2 regions of the Rhizobium sp. SL42 genome follow, and region 1 is predicted to be linked to the other one. Evidence: predicted binding sites of a transcription regulator. Region 1 holds the regulator's gene; the other holds the start of a gene.

What was found. Region 1 encodes LexA, which represses DNA repair genes until DNA is damaged. Its sites were predicted from a motif close to TGTTCNNNNTGTGTTCNG; they were not measured.
Region 2: the regulator LexA is predicted to act here: its motif matches at 9,191-9,208, upstream of IM739_RS07600 (energy-coupling factor ABC transporter ATP-binding protein).

The regions. Positions count from the first base shown of each region.
Region 1 covers NZ_CP063397.1:2,568,517-2,578,881, reverse strand. Annotated here, with positions in the region: gene IM739_RS12215 (type I secretion system permease/ATPase) at 1-1,729, shown strand, start outside; gene IM739_RS12210 (HlyD family type I secretion periplasmic adaptor subunit) at 1,742-3,085, shown strand; gene lexA (transcriptional repressor LexA) at 3,410-4,129, shown strand; gene IM739_RS12200 (ComEC/Rec2 family competence protein) at 4,210-6,696, opposite strand; gene gltA (citrate synthase) at 7,007-8,296, shown strand; gene IM739_RS12190 (cation-translocating P-type ATPase) at 8,368-10,365, opposite strand, start outside.
Region 2 covers NZ_CP063397.1:1,630,567-1,640,931, forward strand. Annotated here, with positions in the region: gene IM739_RS07550 (MFS transporter) at 1-438, opposite strand, end outside; gene dxs (1-deoxy-D-xylulose-5-phosphate synthase) at 550-2,469, opposite strand; gene IM739_RS07560 (pirin family protein) at 2,561-3,487, opposite strand; gene IM739_RS24095 (HepT-like ribonuclease domain-containing protein) at 3,596-3,787, opposite strand; gene IM739_RS07565 (nucleotidyltransferase family protein) at 3,963-4,274, opposite strand; gene IM739_RS07570 (exodeoxyribonuclease VII small subunit) at 4,337-4,591, opposite strand; gene IM739_RS07575 (histone deacetylase family protein) at 4,594-5,529, opposite strand; gene IM739_RS07580 (acyl-CoA thioesterase) at 5,720-6,121, shown strand; gene IM739_RS07585 (aminoglycoside phosphotransferase family protein) at 6,125-7,009, opposite strand; gene IM739_RS07590 (biotin transporter BioY) at 7,064-7,627, opposite strand; gene IM739_RS07595 (energy-coupling factor transporter transmembrane component T family protein) at 7,657-8,259, opposite strand; gene IM739_RS07600 (energy-coupling factor ABC transporter ATP-binding protein) at 8,256-8,936, opposite strand; gene IM739_RS07605 (winged helix-turn-helix domain-containing protein) at 9,226-10,365, shown strand, end outside.

The DNA.
Region 1 (10,365 bases):
CAAGCGGCTCGGCCAGGTCGATTTCAATGCCAGCCTGAAGGCCGGCATCCATGCGGTCAAGCGCAACCTGTTGATCGTCATGGTATTCACTGTTGCGAGCAATGTGCTGGTGCTGGCCATACCGATCTATCTGTTCCAGATTTCGGACCGGGTGCTGACCAGCCGCTCGACCGATACGCTGATCATGCTGACGATCGTGATCGTCGGTGCCATCATTCTCCAGTCGGCCTTCGATGCATTGCGCCGTTTCATACTGATGCGAACCGCCGTGGAGGTTGCAGCCCAGCTCGGGGCGCCGATCCTGAGCGCGGCAGCGCGGGCGTCCCTGCAGGGCAATGGTCGTGAATACCAGACGCTCGGAGACCTGCAGCAGGTCCGCTCGTTCCTCGTCTCGCGGACGCTGCTCGCCTTTCTCGATGCCCCGATCGCACCGCTTTTCCTGCTCGCGGTTTTCCTGATTCACCCGCATCTCGGCTACATCGTCGTGGTCACGGCGATCCTGCTGCTGATCTTCACCCAGATAAACCAGCGCATCACGGCCGTGCCATTTGCGGACGCCAACACCGCACAGATCAAGGCCAACCTGCATCTTGATTCGATGACCCGCAATTCGCAGATCATCAATGCACTGGCGATGATACCGGAGGCGGTGCACATCTGGGGCAAGGATACGGCCGCATCGCTGAAGGCGCAGGTGATTGCGCAGGACAGGAACATCGCAATCGCTGCGGTCTCCAAAGGAATCCGTCTTCTGACGCAGGTCACGATGCTCGGCTGGGGTGCCTACCTTTCGATCCAAGGTGAACTCACCGGTGGCATGGTCATCGCGTCCTCGATCATTGCCGGGCGTGCGCTGGCGCCGATCGAAGGTGCGATCGAAGGATGGAACCAGTTCAGCCAGTCGCGCGCCGCCTATGGGCGGATCGCTGCGCTGCTGAAAGCCTCACCGCTCAATTTCGAGCGCCTCAACCTGCCGAAGCCCGAGGGGCGGCTGGACGTGGAGCGGCTGCTCTATGTGCCTCAGGGCACCAAGCGGGTCGTGCTGAACGGGATTTCGTTTGCTCTCCAGCCAGGCGATTCGCTTGCCGTCATCGGCAATTCCGGTGCGGGAAAGACCACGCTCGGCAAGATGCTGGTCGGCTCGATCCTGCCGACATCCGGAAATGTACGGCTGGACCTGATGGACCTTCGCAACTGGGACCAGCGGCAGTTCGGCGAAAACATCGGCTACCTGCCGCAGGACGTGCAGCTCTTCCCCGGAACCATCAAGGCCAATATTGCCCGGATGCGCTCCGATGCCGATGACGAGCAGATCTACCGCGCCGCCATGCTGGCCGATGTGCACGAAATGATCGCGGGCCTGCCGCATGGCTATGAAACGATGGTGGCTGCCGACGGCTCACCCCTGTCGGGCGGCCAGAAGCAGCGCATTGCACTGGCCCGGGCCTTTTTCGGCGACCCGCATCTGGTGGTTCTCGACGAGCCCAATTCCAACCTCGACAGCGCCGGCGACGTGGCCCTGATGCGCGCGCTTCAGCATGCCAAGGAGCAAAAGATCACCATGATCACCGTGACCCAGCGCCCTGCCCTGCTCAACAGCGTCGACAAGATCCTGCTCTTGGTCAACGGCACCGTCGCCTTGTTCGGCATGCGCATGGATGTGCTGAAGGCATTGCAAGCCCGCGGCATCGACATCGAAGGCGGTTCATTCGGCCATCAACTGCAATAGGAGGCGACGTGCATGGTAGACATCGCCAAAGTCCACGATATCGAGTGGTATTCCGACGTGCCACGGTCGATCAGCAAGCAGACGATTATCGGCCTCGTTCTGATGGCCATCGCCTTCGGCGGGTTCGGCACTTGGGCATCGACCGCGCCGCTTGCCGCTGCGGTCATTGCCCAAGGCAGCTTCGTCGCGACCGGCCAGAACAAGATCCTCCAGCATCTGGAGGGTGGCATTATCGAGCAAATCCTCGTCAGCGAAGGCGATCAGGTGGTCGAAGGACAGGCTCTCGTGCAACTGGACGAGACTGCGGCCCAGGCGAAAAAACGTGAACTGTTCCTACGCCGCATGCGACTGGATGTGACGGCGGCGCGGCTGACCGCGCAGTTCGAGACCGTCGAGAAACTGGATCTTTCCTCGTTGCTGAAAGAACACCGCGGCGATCCCGACGTCTGGGCGATCCTGGTCAGCCAGCAGCTGAATTTCAGGGCGCAGCGGCAAAAGCTCTCCAGCGAGAGCGCCTTGCTGCAACAAAACATCCGGGCACTCGAATTCCGCGAAATTGGCTATACAAGGCAACGCGATGCGTCCATCCGCCAGCTCGAACTGCTGAAGGATGAATATGCCGCAAAGCAGATCCTGCTGGAAAAGGGCGTGGCCCGGGCCAACGAGGTCAAGGCTCTGCTGCGGGCCATCGCCGAGGCGGACGGCCAGATCGGACGGCTTGAGGCGGAAATCGCCGAGACCCAGGCACAACGGACGAAGGGCGAGCAGGAAGTGTTGCGCGCGGAAAGTGCCTATCGCGAAGATGCACTCGAGCGGCTGCAGGCCATTCAGAGCGAGCGCGACATGGTGCGGGAGCAGTTGCGGGAAGCGGCCAATATCCTCGAGCGCGCGACAATCAATGCGCCGGTTTCCGGCACCGTCGTCCGGATCCACTATCACACCAACGGCGGTGTCATCGAAAGCGGCAAGGCAATCCTCGAAATCCTGCCCGCCGGCGTGCCGCTGATCATCGAAGCTCAGATCCCGCGCAACGACATCGACAGCGTCAAGCTGGGCCAGTCGGCCACCATTCGGCTGGTTGCCCTGAACCAGAGAACGACGCCCGTGCTCAAGGGCGATGTCTTCTACCTGTCGGCGGACGCGCTGCAGCAATCCGGCAATACGTCGACCGCCCCGCATGACGTCTATCTCGCCCGGATCAACATTCCACCAACGGAACTGGCACGGGTTCATGGCTTCACGCCGACACCCGGCATGCCGGCCGAAGTGATGATCCAGACCAACGAGCGCACCTTCTTCAACTATATCGCCAGACCGATTACCGACAGCATGTCGCGCGCCTTTTCCGAACAGTGACCCATCAGCGACCGGGGGCTACACCAACCCCGGTCCAATACTTGCGCCACAGGACAGACCGCTGCCGTGAGCCCTGTCCGCACGGACTTATCAACGCACGATGCCATCGACCCGGAACACCGCACCGTCGCTACGATTGAAGACGGTGTCTATGCCGACGGCTTTGGTGCGCCGCGGCCACCCGAGTAAATTGGCATTGGCGATTTTTTTCGCAGTCGGTCAGCAAATCACATGCAAAGTTCACGGAAATTTATCCCCTTGCGGAACACATATGGAACATATAGTGTCTGTTCTGTATTTGTTTCACCAATTGGGGCATCGCATATGCTGACGCGCAAGCAACAGGAACTGCTTCTATTCATCCATGAACGGATGAAGGAATCCGGCGTGCCTCCCTCTTTCGACGAAATGAAGGACGCACTCGATCTGGCGTCGAAATCCGGGATTCACCGGTTGATCACGGCACTGGAGGAGCGCGGCTTCATCCGCCGCCTGCCGAACAGGGCTCGAGCGCTTGAAGTCATCAAGCTGCCGGAAGCCTATACGCCGAGCCTGCAGCCACGGCGCGGCTTTGCGCCCAGCGTGATAGAAGGCAGCCTTGGCAAGACACCGCCGGCACCAGCTGCGCCGAGCAAGTCGTCCCCTGACGGCGGATCCGCATCGGTGAGCGTTCCGGTCATGGGCCGGATCGCCGCAGGTGTTCCAATCTCTGCCATCCAGAACAATACCCATGACATCACCGTACCGGCCGAGATGATCGGCTCGGGCGAGCACTATGCGCTGGAGGTCAAGGGCGATTCGATGATCGATGCCGGCATTCTCGACGGCGACACCGTGATCATCCGCAATGCATCCAACGCCAATCCCGGCGACATCGTCGTGGCCCTGGTTGACGACGAAGAGGCTACGCTGAAGCGCTTTCGCCGGCGTGGGGCATCGATCGCGCTGGAGGCGGCCAATCCGGCCTACGAGACGCGCATTTTCGGGCCAGACCGGGTGAAGATCCAGGGCAAGCTCGTCGGCCTCATCCGCCGCTATCACTGACGGGTCGTGCCGGCGTCTGCTCGTCTTTTCGGTCGCGCCATTTGGCCTGCTCTCCCCCGGTTCCGCTCCATGTTGCCAGACTACTGCTGGGAAAGCAGGTCGGCCGAATGGCTTTCGGCTTGCGAACCGTTTTGCCAATCATACAGGCGGTGACGCGTCCAGGGACGCGACGGACCGGCAAAGGAAGGGACGATCGTCAGCGTGCGGCTGGAGCGATCACGAAGGAAGATTTCGAGGGTTCCGCTACTGCGCAGACTGTCAGCCGAAATCAGCCGCGCGCCGGACCGGCAGTCGTCAAAACCCGGGCGCTGGGAAACGATGACAAGATCGGCTAGATCACAGGCGATGCCCGTCACCTCGTGGCGGTCGAGCGTGATGATGCGCCAACCGTCAAGCACGGCGGCGCAGGCGCTCTTGGTGCAGGTGAAATACCGGTTGCCGGCTGAGGCGAGAAGATCTTCGAGCCGTTGACGGGCCACAGAGATTTCCATTTCCGACAGAGGCGTGCGCCTTGGCCTGTCCGGCGAAACAGCGTCGACTGCAGGACCGGACATTGTCTGTGGCGCAATCGCGGCGGTAACGCCGAGCGCGGGCTGCCATTGATCGAAGATGAAAGCGGGCGGGCGGATGCGGTTGGTGGCGATCCGATCACCCTCCGTCGGCGTTGCTGTCGTGCCCGGCCAGAATCCTACCAACCGCCCGTCTTCACTGACGACCAGATCGGCCCTCGGCTTCTGGTTCGAAAGGGCCGCCGCCAGCAAGGTGACGGCCATCACGACGGTCCCCGCATGACGCAAAGGACTGCGCAAAAGCGTCAACAGCAGAAAACCGGCAACGGTCAGCGGCAGGAGCCAGTCCGGTTGACGCGTGAACGCGTAACCGTCACCCCATCCTGCAATCTCCCGGGCGACAAGCAGGACCCATTCGAGGCCGTAGCCCATGACAATTAGGAATGGGGCGTCGAGCCCGAGCGGCATGAGAATCATCGCAACAAAGCCTGCCGGCATCACAATCAGAGATATCAACGGCATGGCAATCAGATTGGCCTCGAGGCTGTGGGTCGAAAGCCGATGAAAATGGTTGATTGCAAATATCGCCGTCGCCAGTCCGCCGATCAGGGAGGTCGCCAACGTCCCGCCGAAAAAGCGCCCCAAGGTCGCAAGCACGACGTATTTGCGCGCGCGAAAGCGTGGAAGCAGGTGTCTGGGTCTCGATCGCCAGCCAGCGTAACCGGCGATCAGCGCCGCGGTGGCCGCAAACGACATCTGGAAACTGGGGCCCAGCACGGCAGAGGGCTGGACGATCAGGATGATGGTCGCGGCCAGAGCAAGGTTGCGCAGGCTGATCGCGGGACGGTCAACAAGCACAGCCACCAGCATGATCGAAGTCATCAGATAGGCCCTCACTGCCGAGACCTGATAACCGGAAATCAGCACATAGCCGGTTACCGCCAGAAGTGCGCCAGCCGCAGCGATCTTCTTCACCGGATAGGCCTGGGCCAAGACCGGAAACAGGCTGAGGCTGGCGCGCAGGCCGACAAAGAAGATCCCGGCAGCGAGCGCCATATTGAGGCCGGAGATCGCCGTGATATGGGCAAGGCCGGACAGACGCAGCGCTTCAGTTGCACCCTTGGACATCGACCGCCTCTCACCGGTGATGATCGATGCGGCAAATGCGCCGGGATCGCCTGGCACAACGGTTCGAATGCGGGTGGAGATCTGGTCGCGCAGCGCAAACAACTGCCGATCCAACACCTGCCAGAATTCACCCCAGTATTCGTAGCCGGTTTGCGGTCCCGATTCAGTCCATGGCGGCCCCGAAAGCGAGGGCGTGAGCCGCGGCGGAGTGACCGCCGCGGGTGGGCCGAGAAAGAAGCCAACGGCACCGATACCGGAAAAATAGCTGGCAAATGCGAAATCGTTCATTCCGGGCAGCGCGGGGCCTGACGGCGGCGACAGGCGGGCACGTCCGGTTGCCGTAGCACCAATCGGCAGCGGCTCATGGCGGCTGCGGGCAAGGATGGAGATGCGCTCGGGCGGGCGGCGCAGTTGCGGCTCAAGTGTACCCGTTAGCCGCATGACATAGCGCCATTCCCCGGCGGCTCCCGCCTCCCGACGTTCGACCACCCCGGTAACGATCGTCACCACCGGCTGGTCGAGCACAGTGGTTGCGACGCTCCGCGTCTGCCATTCCGCAAGCAGCATGCCGGCACAGAACAATGCTGCAGCGCAAAACATGGCATGTGCTGCCGATGCAGGCGCATTCTTCACCCCGATGCCGGACAACAGCACTGCAAAAATGCAGACTGTAACGGCTGCCGGTGGTGGCGCAGGGAGGACGAACCAGAGCGCGGCCCCCGTCCCGAGGCATACCGGTACGAAGTGAAAAAAATGGCCGTGGCGCGCTTCAAGCGCGAGGGCGGCCGTGCATACCGCGGGAAGCCTTTCACAGCGTGCGCGCCAGTAGATCAGAGGCGAGTTGGTCCGTCTTGCAGCGACTGCCTGCCGTTCGACCGCAGGCGACCTATCGGGCAGCGCCGCACCGCCTTGCGCGACTGCGTCGGCCATTGCGGTCTCGCTCTGCGCCAAGTCAGACACGTGCAACCCGTCCCTCGCCACTGCCGGGAAAAAGCCCCGTTAAAGCCCAGAGACTAAAGGTTTTTCATCAACAATCAATGCGTGCATAAAGGCCAGGTCGGAAAGCCTTTGCAACTTCAAACGATTAGAACCGATCGGTTCGATTGTTGCCGATTTCGCGATGCACAATTTGCCCTTTGGATAGCTTGGCATTAACTTCCGTATCATATAGCTACATCCATACGCTTAACCGATGGCGCCTTTTATCGAGACGCCGTCCCGCCAATTCCGGAGGATTAGCATGACGGACAAGAGCGCTTCTTTGAAACTCGGCGAACAGACGGTTGACCTGACCGTCAAGGGTGGAACCATCGGCCCTGACGTGATCGATATCGCTGCCCTGTACAAGCACACCGGCGCCTTCACCTACGACCCGGGCTTCACCTCGACGGCGTCGTGCGAATCCAAGATCACCTATATCGACGGCGACGAAGGCGTTCTCCTGCATCGCGGCTATCCAATCGAGCAACTGGCCGAGAAGGGCGACTTCCTGGAAGTCTGCTACCTGCTTCTCTATGGCGAACTGCCGACAGCCGCCCAGAAGAAGGACTTCGACCATCGTGTCACGCATCACACCATGGTGCATGAACAGATGAGCCGTTTCTTTACCGGCTTTCGTCGCGACGCCCATCCGATGGCGGTCATGGTCGGCACGGTCGGCGCGCTCTCGGCCTTCTACCACGACTCGACCGACATCACCGATCCGCACCAGCGCATGGTCGCTTCGCTGCGCATGATCGCCAAGATGCCGACGATCGCCGCCATGGCCTACAAGTACCATATCGGCCAGCCCTTTGTTTACCCGAAGAACGACCTGGACTATGCGTCGAACTTCCTGCGCATGTGCTTTGCCGTTCCTTGCGAGGAATACCAGGTGAACCCGGTTCTCGCCCGCGCCATGGACCGCATCTTCATCCTGCACGCCGACCATGAGCAGAACGCATCGACCTCGACCGTTCGCCTGGCAGGCTCCTCGGGTGCCAACCCGTTCGCCTGCATCGCGGCCGGAATCGCCTGCCTCTGGGGCCCTGCACATGGCGGAGCCAACGAAGCGGCACTCAACATGCTGATGGAAATCGGCACCGTTGATCGCATTCCGGAATACATCGCCCGCGCCAAGGACAAGAACGACCCGTTCCGCCTGATGGGCTTTGGCCACCGCGTCTACAAGAACTACGATCCGCGCGCCAAGATCATGCAGAAGACCATGTACGAAGTGCTGGAAGCGACCGGTCATGGCGACGATCCGCTGATGCAGGTCGCTCTGGAGCTCGAAAAGATCGCGCTCAGCGACCCGTATTTCAAGGAAAAGAAGCTCTACCCGAATGTCGACTTCTATTCCGGCATCACGCTTCGCGCGCTTGGCTTCCCCACGACCATGTTCACCGTTCTGTTCGCGCTCGCCCGCACCGTCGGCTGGATCGCCCAGTGGAACGAAATGATCGAGGATCCGCAGCAGCGCATCGGCCGCCCGCGCCAGCTCTATACCGGCTCGCCGCAGCGCGACTACCTGCCGGTGCCCAAGCGCTGATCGTCAGCAATTCTGGACTTCAATGCACGAAGGCCGGCGGAGATGATCCGCCGGCCTTTTCCATTTTCCAGTCAGTGGTTGGAGCGGCGGCATTCGAAGGCCTTGTCCATTTCGCTGACGGCGAGAACAAGCAGGGAGATGCCGAAAAGTAGAAGCCAGTCGGTTGCCGCGATCGGGGCTATGCCGAGCACATCGCTCAATCCGGGCAGATACATGGCCGCAAGGTGCAGCGCCTGTGAGCCAATGATGCCGAGCAGCAAATACGGATTGGTAAAGGGCGACTGGCCGAAGACAGAGCGCCGTTCGGAGCGGCTGGCTAAGCACTGGACATTCTCGAAGAGGATAAACAGGACGAGCAGGAGATTGCTTGCCTGGATCGGTGCCATGCCGGTATTCAGAAGGGTATAAAACACGGCAAAGCCGCCGAGGCCCATGACCAAGGTCGCCACGACCAGACGGCGCAGCATCAGACGGTCGAAGAGTGCCTCATCCGGCCGGCGAGCCGGGCGGGTAAGCTCATCGCCTTCCGCGGGCTCTGTCACCAGTGCCACGTCCTGGACGCCATTGGTGACAAGGTTCAACCACAGAAGTTGTACCGCACTGAGCGGCATGGGCAGACCGAGCACCATGGCAAGCAGGAATAGCAGGACCTCTGCTGCACCGGTCGCAACGAGCATGAAGACGACCTTGCGGATATTGCCATAGGCTACCCTGCCCTCGACAATGCCGGCAACGATGGAGGCAAAATTGTCATCCGTCAGGATGATGTCGGCACTCTCCTTGGCGACATCCGTACCCTTCATGCCCATTGCCACACCCACATGCGCATGCTTGAGCGCCGGGGCATCGTTGACCCCATCCCCGGTGACCGCAACAAAGTGACCGTTGCGGGCCAGCGAGCGAACGATGGAAAGCTTCTGCTCGGGCTTCACACGGGCGAAGACACGGATGCGGCGTGTCAGCTGATCCAGCACACTTTCCGCCTCTGCCAAAGCATCCGCCACCTCGTCGCCCGTTGCCACGGAACGATCATCGACCGGGATACCTGCCCTGCCGGCGATCACCCTTGCCGTGCGCGGATCGTCACCGGTCACCACGACGACACCAATTCCGGCGGTCTCGCAGGCGGCGATAGCGGTTGGAACCTCGGGCCGGATCGGGTCCTGCATGCCGGCCAGTCCGAGGAAAGTCAGATCCACCAGCAGATGGCCGCCGAGACCATCGCGACCGACATGCTCCATCTCGCCTTCGGCAAAGGCGAGCACGCGCAGACCATCGCAGGCCATTTCGGCGATCTGACGCTCCAGCAGATGCGGATCGAGTGCGACCACCTCATCGCCGAGTTGCATGCTGGAACACATGGCGATCAACCGCTCCGGCGCCCCCTTGGCAAAGATGCGAAGCCGGTCTTCTGAATGATGAAAGGAAGCTGCATATTTCTGCTCCGGCTCGTAAGGCAGGCGCCGATGCAACGGAAATTCTTCTAACAGACTGGCTTTCGACATGCCGGCCTTGTGGGCGGCGGTCAGCAGGGCGATATCGACCGTGTCACCGCTCGGACCCCACAAGCCGTCACGGCCCGCGAGCTCGGCTTCATTGGGCAGACTTGCAGCCCGCAACAACAGCGATACGGCTTCGCTTGCCTTGACATGGTTGCCATCCCGGCTGCGGATCGCGCCATCGGGAGCATGAGCACCGGCATCGATCACCCAATGGGTTTCATCGGGCAGTCGGATGTCGGTGACGGTGAGTTCGTTCAGCGTCAACGTTCCCGTCTTGTCGGTCGCGATCATCGTGCAGGAACCGAGTGCCTCCACGGCCGGCAAATGACGGACTATGACATGGGCTTTCGCCATGCGACGCATGCTGATGGCCAGCGCCACGGTGATCGCGATCGGTAGCCCCTCGGGTATGGCACTGACGGCCAGGCCGACGGACATGGTCAACAGGTCCACCAGGGGCATCCCCCGCCAAAGGCCGCCCAAGACCAGAACGACGATCGCCACACCGACCGCATAGGCGATATGGCGGGTAAACTGCTCCATCCTGATCATCAGAGGCGGCCTGAC
Region 2 (10,365 bases), 940 kb from region 1:
GGCGCTGTAGGCGCCCGATACCCGCCCGCGCAGGCGGTCGGGACAAGCCGTGTTCAGCCAGGCTTCGCTGACGGTGTAGATGATGCTGGTGCAGAAGCCGAGCACGAAGCGCGCGGCAAACCACACCCACAATTGATCGAAGACGGAAAAGGTCGCAAGTGCAACCGACACCCCGCAGAGCGAGGCGATGATCAGCCGGTCGCCGCGCATGCGGCGCGTCAGCGTGCCGATCATCAATGTCGAGGATGCAAGTCCGAACGCAAACACCGATGCATTCAGCCCGGACATCGTCGAGGAGACACCGCGGCTTTCCAGGATCAGCGCAATCAACGGATAGGTCAGGCCCTGGCCGACGGCAAAAGCCGTAACGCCGAGGATGACGACGCCGATCGCCGCCCAGTCGGGCGCGAAGTCCTCCGCTGTCGTCAGTGTGTGCATGGTGACCTCCGGGGCGCCCAGGAGCGCCGGCTCATCCTCGCCTCAATATCCGGGCGGGGAAGGGAAGTCCAGCAGGAGAGAATTACTGGTCACGTTCACTAAAGGGAGTAGTCACCCCGCCGCGTTCACCCCGGCTCGGGTTTCGCCGAGCGCTGCAAATACGGTCTTGAGAATGCCGGCGGCATCGAGGCCGGCCTTGGCATACATCACTTCCGGCTTGGCCTGATCCATCCAATAGTCCGGCAGGACCAGCGAACGCATCTTGAGACCACCGTCGAGCAGGCCTTCATTGACCAGAAGATGCACGACCTGGCTGCCGAAACCGCCGACGGCGCCTTCCTCCACGGTGACCAGCACCGCATGTTCGCGCGCCAGGCGCCGGATCATGTCGACGTCGAGCGGCTTGGCGAAACGGGCATCCGCCACGGTCGTCGAAAGACCGGCCGCGTCAAGATCTTCGGCGGCCAGCAAACAGTCGGCAAGCCGCGTGCCGAAGGAGAGCAGCGCCACCTTGGTGCCTTCCTTGACGATCCGGCCCTTGCCGATTTCGAGGATCTCGCCGCGCTCGGGCAGCGCCACGCCGACGCCTTCGCCGCGCGGATAACGGAACGAGATCGGGCCGTCGTCATACGCTGCGGCGGTGCGCACCATGTGTTTCAACTCCGCCTCGTCGGCCGCCGCCATAACCACGAAGCCAGGAAGCGATGCGAGGAAACCGGTGTCGAAGGAACCGGCATGGGTCGGACCATCGGCGCCGACGAAACCGGCGCGATCGATCGGGAAACGCACCGGAAGCCCCTGGATTGCCACGTCATGCACGACCTGGTCATAGCCGCGCTGCAGGAAGGTCGAATAGAGCGCGCAGAACGGCTTGAAACCCTCGGACGCAAGGCCAGCGGCAAAGGTGACCGCATGCTGCTCGGCAATGCCGACATCGAAGGTGCGTTTGGGAAAGAGTTCCTGCAGCTTGTCGAGCCCGGTGCCGGACGGCATGGCGGCGGTGATGCCGACGATCTTCTCGTCAAGCGTTGCTTCCTGCACCAGCGCATCGCCGAAGACGGCGGTATAGCTCGGCGCATTCGGCTTGGCCTTCGCCTGCGTGCCGGTGATCACGTCGAACTTGTTGACGCCATGATATTTGTCGGCCGCTGCTTCGGCAGGGGGATAACCCTTGCCCTTCTGCGTCACGACATGGATCAGGACGGGACCTTGCTGGTGGTCGCGCACATTGCGCAGGACCGGAAGCAGGTGCTCGAAGGAATGTCCGTCGATCGGCCCGATATGGTAGAAACCCATTTCCTCGAACATCGTGCCGCCCGTGACATAGCCACGGGCATGTTCCACTGCGCGGGTGATGGCCCTGTCGATATTCTTGCCGAGATAGGCGGTCAGCTTCTTGCCGAAGTCGCGGAAGCCCATATAGGTGCGGCCGGAGGCAAGGCGCGCAAGATAGGCGCTCATCGCACCGGTCGGCGGGGCGATCGACATGTCGTTGTCGTTGAGAATGACGATCAGCCGCGCATCGAGCGCGCCGGCATTGTTCAGCGCCTCATAGGCCATGCCGGCAGACATCGCGCCATCGCCGATCACGGCGATCACCTTGCGGTCTGACTTCGACAGGTCGGCCGCCACCGCCATGCCGAGGCCGGCGGAAATCGAGGTCGAGGAATGGGCCGCGCCAAAGGGGTCGTATTCGCTCTCGGCGCGCTTGGTAAAGCCGGAAAGGCCGTCCTCCTGGCGCAGCGTACGGATCCGCTCGCGCCGCCCGGTCAGGATCTTGTGCGGATAGCACTGGTGGCCGACATCGAAGATCAGCCGGTCGTCCGGCGTGTTGAACACCTTGTGGATGGCGATCGTCAGTTCCACCACGCCAAGGCCTGCACCCAGGTGACCACCGGTCTTCGACACGGCGTCGATCATCTCGTCGCGCAGTTCGCGGGCGAGTTGCGGCAGGTCGCGGTCTTCGATGCTCCGCAGGTCGGCAGGCAGATTGACCTTGTCGAGAAGCGGGGTGTCGGGCAGGGATGTCACGGGCTCATGCCTCTTCGAGTCGTCGTTGGGTGCGCGATACCATCCCCGGACGATCAGGGCAAATCTGCGGCACCAGTCACTTATATAGACATCAACGACCTTCCGGCAAAGGCACAAACTCTTCCTCATCACCGGGAACGATGTCGAAGCGCCCGGTTCTCCACTCTTCCTTGGCCTGTTCTATGCGTTCTTTCGAGGAGGAAACGAAGTTCCACCAGATGAATTTCTGCGAATCCATCGCCGCACCGCCGAACAGCATGACATGACAGCCCCGAGCGCCGCCGGTGAGTGTGATCTCGTCGCCGGCCCGGAACACCAGCAACTGGTCGGCAGCAAACCGGTCACCGGCGATCTCGATCTCGCCGGACAGGATGTAAAGCGCCCGTTCCTCCTGGCTTGCATCGAAGGGAAAGCGGGCTTGGGGCTGCAAGGTCAGGTCGACATAGAGCGTCTCTGAAAACGATGTGACCGGCGACGTTACGCCGCCCATCGATCCGATCACCACGCGCCCGGACGCGCCGCCGGCGTCAAACAGCGGCAGTGCGGTCTTCGCCGTATGGGCAAACGCCGGATCGATCTCTTCCATCTGCGCGGGCAGGGCAAGCCAGGTCTGCAGGCCTGAGATCGACAGCGGATGACCGCGCAGGTTCTCCGGCGTGCGCTCCGAATGCACGATGCCGCGGCCGGCCGTCATCAGGTTGATGTCGCCCGGCGTGATGACCAGTTCCGTGCCGAGGCTGTCGCGATGCTTGATCTCGCCGTCGAATAGATAGGTAACGGTCGAAAGCCCGATATGCGGATGCGGCCTGACATCCATGGCATCGCCTGCCTTCAGCACGGCCGGCCCCATGCGGTCGAAGAAGATGAACGGCCCGACCAGCCGTCGCCTCGCCGAAGGCAGCGCCCGGCGCACGGAAAAATTGCCGATGTCGCTGGATCGCGGAATGATCAGATGCTCGATGGCATCGCAGGCAAAGGCGTCGCCGGGGACGGGGTCGTTGCCGGGAAAGAAGGACATGGGTGCAGTCTCCGGTTTGTCGTTATCGGCACTGTAATCCGGGATTGTCGCCGCGCACAGTATCAATGGGCCCTCTGTGACGTCACGCAGCGTTCGATATTCGGGAGCTTAAACGTTAAGGCGCGAAAGCGTTTCCTGTTCTTCGGGATACATCGCCAGAAAGCCCTCGAGGTCTTGCAGCAGAGGCGGAAGGCGCAGAATAAGCGTCGCCCAGATGACCGAATCCAGAACGCCGTGATAATCATGCCTGAGCACATCACCGAGGTTTCGGATGGCAAGCCAATCATGAGCCGGGAACAACTATTCGGCTAGGCTGGCGAGCTTCACTGCCGCTTCCGAAATGCGGGAGAAACATCGTTCAGTGGCGTCGCGAGCCAAGCGGTTCTTCCTGTACGCATCGAAATCGATATTCGTCGTGCATTCCACGATCGCTCGGCTGTTTTCGACGATATCGCGCATACGGGTCAATGGGCGCTTAGTAGGCAATGGCGCGATCCCGTTCCATGGAACGCCGTACATTGTCCTTTTCGATCGATTCGGCGATCACATCGACATTTTGAAAACCCGTGATGGCAGTGATCTTTTGCTGAAGGACCGCCAGCGCGCTGAAGTATCCGAGACCGGACTCGGTCGCTGGTCGAGAAAGCTTGACCAGAATGTCGAGATCCGATTCTTCTGTTGCTTCGCCGCGCGCAACGGAACCGAAAACGGACACATGCTCAGCGCCCATCGCCGACAACTCGTCGCGATGCTCCCTCAGCTTGGCAATCACAAGGTCCTTGTCCATTGGGGCAATATACGGGAATTTCCCGTTCCGGTCGAGGTCCGGGCTGAGCGACTACCGTAAACTCACTGCCCGTCGAGCGGCTCCACTCCGGCCGGCTTACCGGCGCGATCGAGGCGGATCTTCTCTATGCGGTTTTCGGCGGCCGACAGCAGCGTCTCGCAATGCTTCTTCAACAGTTCGCCGCGCTCGTAGATGGCGATGGATTCGTCCAGCGCCACGTCGCCGCGTTCGAGCCGCGCCACGATACTTTCGAGTTCGGCAACTGCCTTTTCGAAGGAATAGCCGGTCAGGTCGGCAGGGGCAGCGGTGTCGGACATACTCAACCCTTCATCAGTCTGGCAATGTGCAGGCCGGCCGATTCGGCGAGCCCCTCCAGATCATAGCCGCCTTCGAGCAGGCTGACGACCCGGTTCTTGGCGAAGCGGTCGGCAACTTCGAGCAGGCGCCCGGTTGCCCAGTCGAAATCCTCGCCAACCAGGTTGATCTGTGCAAGCGGATCGCGATGATGCGCGTCGAAGCCGGCCGAGATCAGGATCAGGTCAGGCGAAAAATCATGCAGTGCCGTCAGCACGCGCGATTTGAATGCCTCGCGAAAATGGTCGGAGCCGACATTCGGCGAGAGTGGCGCGTTGACGATATTGTTCTTCGTGCCGGTCTCGTCCTTGGCGCCGCTGCCGGGATAAAGCGGCATCTGGTGGGTCGAGCAGAACAGCACGGACGGATCGTCCCAGAAAATGTCCTGCGTGCCATTGCCGTGATGCACGTCCCAGTCGACGATTGCCACACGCTCGACGCCATAGACCATCTGCGCATGACGCGCAGCGATGGCAATCGTGTTGAACAGGCAGAAGCCCATCGGCTTGGCCTTCTCGGCATGATGGCCTGGCGGGCGCCCGGCGACGAAGGCATTGTCCGCCTTGCCGGTCATCACGTCATCGACGGCCGAAAGCGCGCCGCCGATCGCGGTCAGCGCTACCTGCAGGCTTTTCGGCGAGGCATAGGTGTCTGCCTCGATCTGGTTGATCTCGCCGTCTTCCTCCGGGATATGGCGCATCACCGCAAACAGGTGCTCTTCCGGATGAGCCAGCGTTACCGCGTCCTCGTTGGCCTGTGTCGCCTCGATCCGCACCAGCCGTTCGAAATTCGGATGCTCCAGCGCGATGTTGAGCGAACGAAGCCGGTCGGCCCTCTCCGGGTGTCCCGGCGGCGTGTTGTGTTCGAGAAACAGCGGGTTCTCATAGAGATGGGTGGTCATGGCATCTTTCCTCGGTCGCGCCTGTACATAACGCGTGAGCGCGCCATCTTCCACCACAGTCAGGCGTTTTTGCCGTATTGCCGGCACACGGTGCAGTTTACCCTGTTTGGCGACGGTTGGCGGCCGGCCTTGTTATCTTTTAGCCAATGCCGTTAAATGTGCCAAAGCCATGGAAAGACAGGCCTTCTTCATGAATGAGATCGAACGGGTCGAGGTGAGCCAACTCGCCATCCCTTATCGCGACATCGGCATGTCGGGCGAAATGCAGGCGGCTGCCTATGTCACCCATGCAGAGGCTGCCCTCACGCATTTCTGGCGCTATCGTCCGCCGCTCGAAGACGAGCCGAACTACGGCATGTCCAAGCTCGAACTGCGGATGTATTTTCCGCTGCGTTTCGAGGACAAGGTCACGCTGACCGTCAAGATCGACAAGATCGGCGGCAAGTCGCTTGGCTTTGAGGTCCTGTTCGACAAGGACGGCCAGACGGCGGCCGAGGTCGACGTGATCTGGACGGCGCGGGATCCCGAGACCACTGAACCGGTGGCGCTTCCCGAAGATACGCGCGATTGGCTGTATCGCTACCTGAGGTGATTTTCAGAGCGGTTCGCTCAGGATGACGGCGAGAATTCGACGCTGCTCGTCGAGCGTAGGTGACCCGCTGCGGCGCATCTCAACCGTCGTGATCAAGGTCTTCCACAGCACCCAGCCTCTTGCCCGCTGCCACGTCGCCGCATCAAGTGGCAAGGCGGCGCGAAAGCGCGCTCTCGCCTCTCCATCGAGGAAGCTCCAGGCGAGTGCGAGATCGCAGGCGGGATCGCCGATGGCAGCCGTTCCGAAGTCGATCACGGCTGCAAGTTGCCCGTCCGCCACCAGCAAATTGCCGGGCGCGAGGTCGCCGTGAACCCAGAGCGGTGGCCGCTCCCACCGGCTTGAAATGGCTTCATTCCAGATCGCGGTTGCGGCCTTGCCATCGATCTCGTCCCCAAGCTCGGCGATCGCCGCCACAGTCTCGGCACCGTAGATGCCAAGGTCGCCGCCACGGTGGAAATTGTGCTGGCCGGCCGCTGGGCCGCCATTGGTGTCGGCCTGATGCAGGGTCTTGATGAAGCCGGAAAGGCGGTCGGCAAATCCGTTCATGTCCGCAATCGGTGCCGTCATGGCCGGTTCGCCCGTGATCCAGCCGTGGATGCCGAAGGCAAAAGGATATAGCGACGACGCCTTTCCCCGCGCGAGCACAGTCGGGATCGGCAGGGAAAGCTGCGGCGCCAGAACGGCAAGGATCGGTTGTTCCTTCGTCACTTGCGCCGCATAGGCCTCCGCACTGGGCAGCCGCACCGACATCGTTTCGCCGAGCCGGAAGGTCTGGTTGTCCCAGCCGCCGGGCGCCACTTTGCGCACCGGCAGGTCTGCCCATTGTGGAAACTGGTCGGCGACCAGAGCGCGGACCAGGGGCTCGCTTATGTCCAGCCGGTCACTCACGACAAGTGCTCCATCTGTGCCAATGCCGTTGGGCTGGCATTCTGATCCGTCTGCTCACGCGCTCCGGTGCAGGATCGGGTAGCCGACCATCACGGCGCGGCCGGCAAGGCCAGCCACGACCGCCTTCAAAAGGTCACCCGGGATAAAGGCGAGCGAGCCGTAGAAGGCTTTTTCAAAGCCGAGGCCGGCGCCGAAGGCGAGATAGCCGATGCCGAAGAGGTAAAGCACCAGGACGCCGCCGATAGCGGCGGCTGCGATGAAGCCGAGCGTCTGCTTGGTTGCGGCGAAGGTGTAGCCGGCAAAGCCTTCGGCGATCCTGCCGGTGACATAGGCGGCCGGCAGCCAGCCCAGCAGGAAGCCGACGGTCGGGCCGGCAAAGACGCCGAGGCCGCCGCGCCCGCCTGACAGCACCGGCAGGCCGATCGCAACCAGCAGGATGACCAGTGCCACCGCAAGCGTGCCGCGCTTTGCGCCGAGAACCACGCCGGCCAGCATGACGCCGAGAGACTGGGCGGTGATCGGTACCGGAATGAAGCCGAGCGTGATCGGCGGCACGGCGCCGAGCGCAACGATGATGGCGGCAAACAATGCGATAAGTACGAGGTCCCGTGTCTTCATGACATCCTCCTGATAAATCTGATCCTGCTTCACTGCCCGCGAATGCCGCGGGCGTCAATGGCGGCGGCGATGCTGTCCGCATCCTTCAGCGTCGCGATGATCAGCGGCGCGATGACGGTGCCGGCTCTCGGTTTCAACCCGCGCGCGCGATGAGCCTCCCGGATGGCGTCGTAGCGTGTCAGGATTTCCGGGATGAAGCGCATGACCAGCCCGACCGCAAGGCCGATATCGGCGGCCGTCAAGAGCCCCAGCCGTTCGAGCGGCATCGCGGCCCGTGTGATTACCGCCATGAAATCCGAAATGCTCGTCGTTACGGTCACGCTTGCGGCGAGCAGCATCAGCGCCGTCAGGCGAAGGCCGGTCACGCTCGCTTCCTCGACACCGTTGAAGACGAGATGCAGTCCGACCACGGCGAGGATGGTGGCGAGGATCGGCAGCAGCGGCCGGATGGCGACCCTGAGCGGCTGGCCGAGTCCAAGATAGATCGCCCAGGTCGCGAACATCGCGAGTGCCAATAGCGGGATCGAGCGTGTCAGGAAGAGAAGCACGGCGAATGCCATCAGACCGGCAAGCTTGGCCGATGCCGGCATCCGGTGCATCAGCGTTTGGCCCTCGTGATAGAGGCTTCTCATGCGCCGACGATCTCCAGATAGTGGGCCACGGCAGCCCCGCCCGGGCCGTCGAAGGCCAGTGATCCCTCATGGAAGACCAGGGCGCGCGGATAGTCAGCGATCAGGTCCAGGTCGTGCGTGATGACGATTGCCTGCTGGGCCAGGCCCTCGATCGCAGCCTTCACCATCGCCCTGTTCTTCAGGTCGAGCTGGTTGGTCGGCTCGTCGAACAGGATCAGCGCCGGCTCGGTCACCACGACGGCCGCAAGTGCCGCGAGTTGCAACTCGCCACCGGAAAGCTCGTGCGGCCGCCGGCTGGCCAGATGCGCAATGCCGAATTGCTCCAGCACGCGGTCAACCGCAGCCTCGAGCGCCGGGCCTTTCAGCCCCCGGCTTTTCGGCCCCATGGCGATGTCGTCGCGGATGATCGGCAGGATGATCTGGTTGGCCGGGTTCTGGAAGATGAAGCCGGCCTTCGCCATCACCGCCTTGTCGTCCTTCACCGTATCGAGGCCATCCAGCGTGACGGTCCCGGATGTCGGCTTGGCAAGGCCGTTGACCAGTCGGGCGAAACTCGTCTTGCCCGAACCGTTCAGCCCGATCACGCCGATCCGAGGCTCGCACAGCGATAGAGTGAGCGGCGCAAGTGCTGATTGTTCGCCGTAGCGCAGTTCGGTCTGGTCGAAACGGATATGCAAGGGCGAACGTCTCCTGATCCAAGCCGCTTCTATAGTCTGGGCACTTCCCAAGTTCCAGCCTGTCTCGTTCGACCTGAGTGCCCTTCTGATCCTTGCCCCTCACCCTGACCCTCTCCCCGCTGGCGGGGAGAGGGGACGGACACGTTTGCGATCGTCAACGGCATGTTCCCGAGTCCAAAGGCTGGCGGATGAGGGGCGGCGTAAGTGGTGTCTGTCGGTATTCCTACGCGATACAAATCTTTGCGAAACACGCATTGAACAAACCACGAACATTCGCTAGCCTCTGCCCATGGCGATTCCGATCTCAAATCCGCAGGCGCGGCGTATCTTCCTCGAGCGGCAGGGGCTTTCCCGTCCGCCACACAAGGCGCTCGGCCGGGAAGGTCTCTACGGGTTGATCCATGACCTGGGTTTCGTTCAGGTCGACAGCATCCAGGTCGTCGAGCGGGCCCATCACCAAATCCTGTTTTCCCGCAACCAGACCTACCGGCGCGAGGACCTGTCGCACCTGCTCGAAAGGGATCGCTCCCTGTTCGAGCACTGGACGCATGACGCCTCGATCATCCCGTCCGCCTTCTTCCCTTACTGGAAGCACCGCTTTCGCCGTCGCGAGGCGAAGATCCTCGAAAACTGGCGCAAATGGCAAGGCGAAGGTTTCGATCAGGCCTTCGAGGAGACCTATGAGCGGATCCGGTCCGGTGGCGCAATCCTGTCGCGCGACGTCAAGGCCGAGGATCACAAGTCCGGCGGCTGGTGGAACTGGCATCCCAATAAGACGGCGCTGGAATTCCTCTGGCATACCGGCAAGCTTTCGATCGCACGGCGCGAGAACTTCCAAAAGGTCTATGACCTGTCCGAGCGCGTGATCCCGGGCGAGCACCATGCCGGCGAGGTCGATCACGACAGCTTCGTCGACTGGGCCTGCCGGTCAGCCCTGACCCGCCTCGGCTTTGCCACGTCGGGCGAGATCGCAGCCTTTTTCGACATCATCACGCCCGATGAGGCCAAGGTCTGGGTCGCCGCCAATCGCGATGCGCTGGAGGAGGTCCTGATCGAGCCGGTCGATGGCAGACCGCGTCCGTCCTTCGCCTTGGCCGAAGGGCTGGAAATGCTGCTCGATGCGCCGGAACCGCCGGCACGCCTGCGTGTGCTCTCGCCCTTCGATCCGCTGATCCGCGACCGCAATCGCACCGAACGCCTGTTCGGTTTCTTCTACCGCATCGAGGTCTTCGTACCCGAACCCAAGCGGCAATATGGCTATTATGTCTTTCCGCTGCTCGAGGGTGACCGCCTGATCGGCCGTATCGACATGAAGGCCGACCGCAAGGCGGGTGTGCTCGACGTCAAGCGCCTGTGGCTGGAACAGGGTGTGCGCCCCTCCGCAGGACGTCTCGAGCGGTTGCAGGCGGAACTCGCGCGCCTTGCCCGT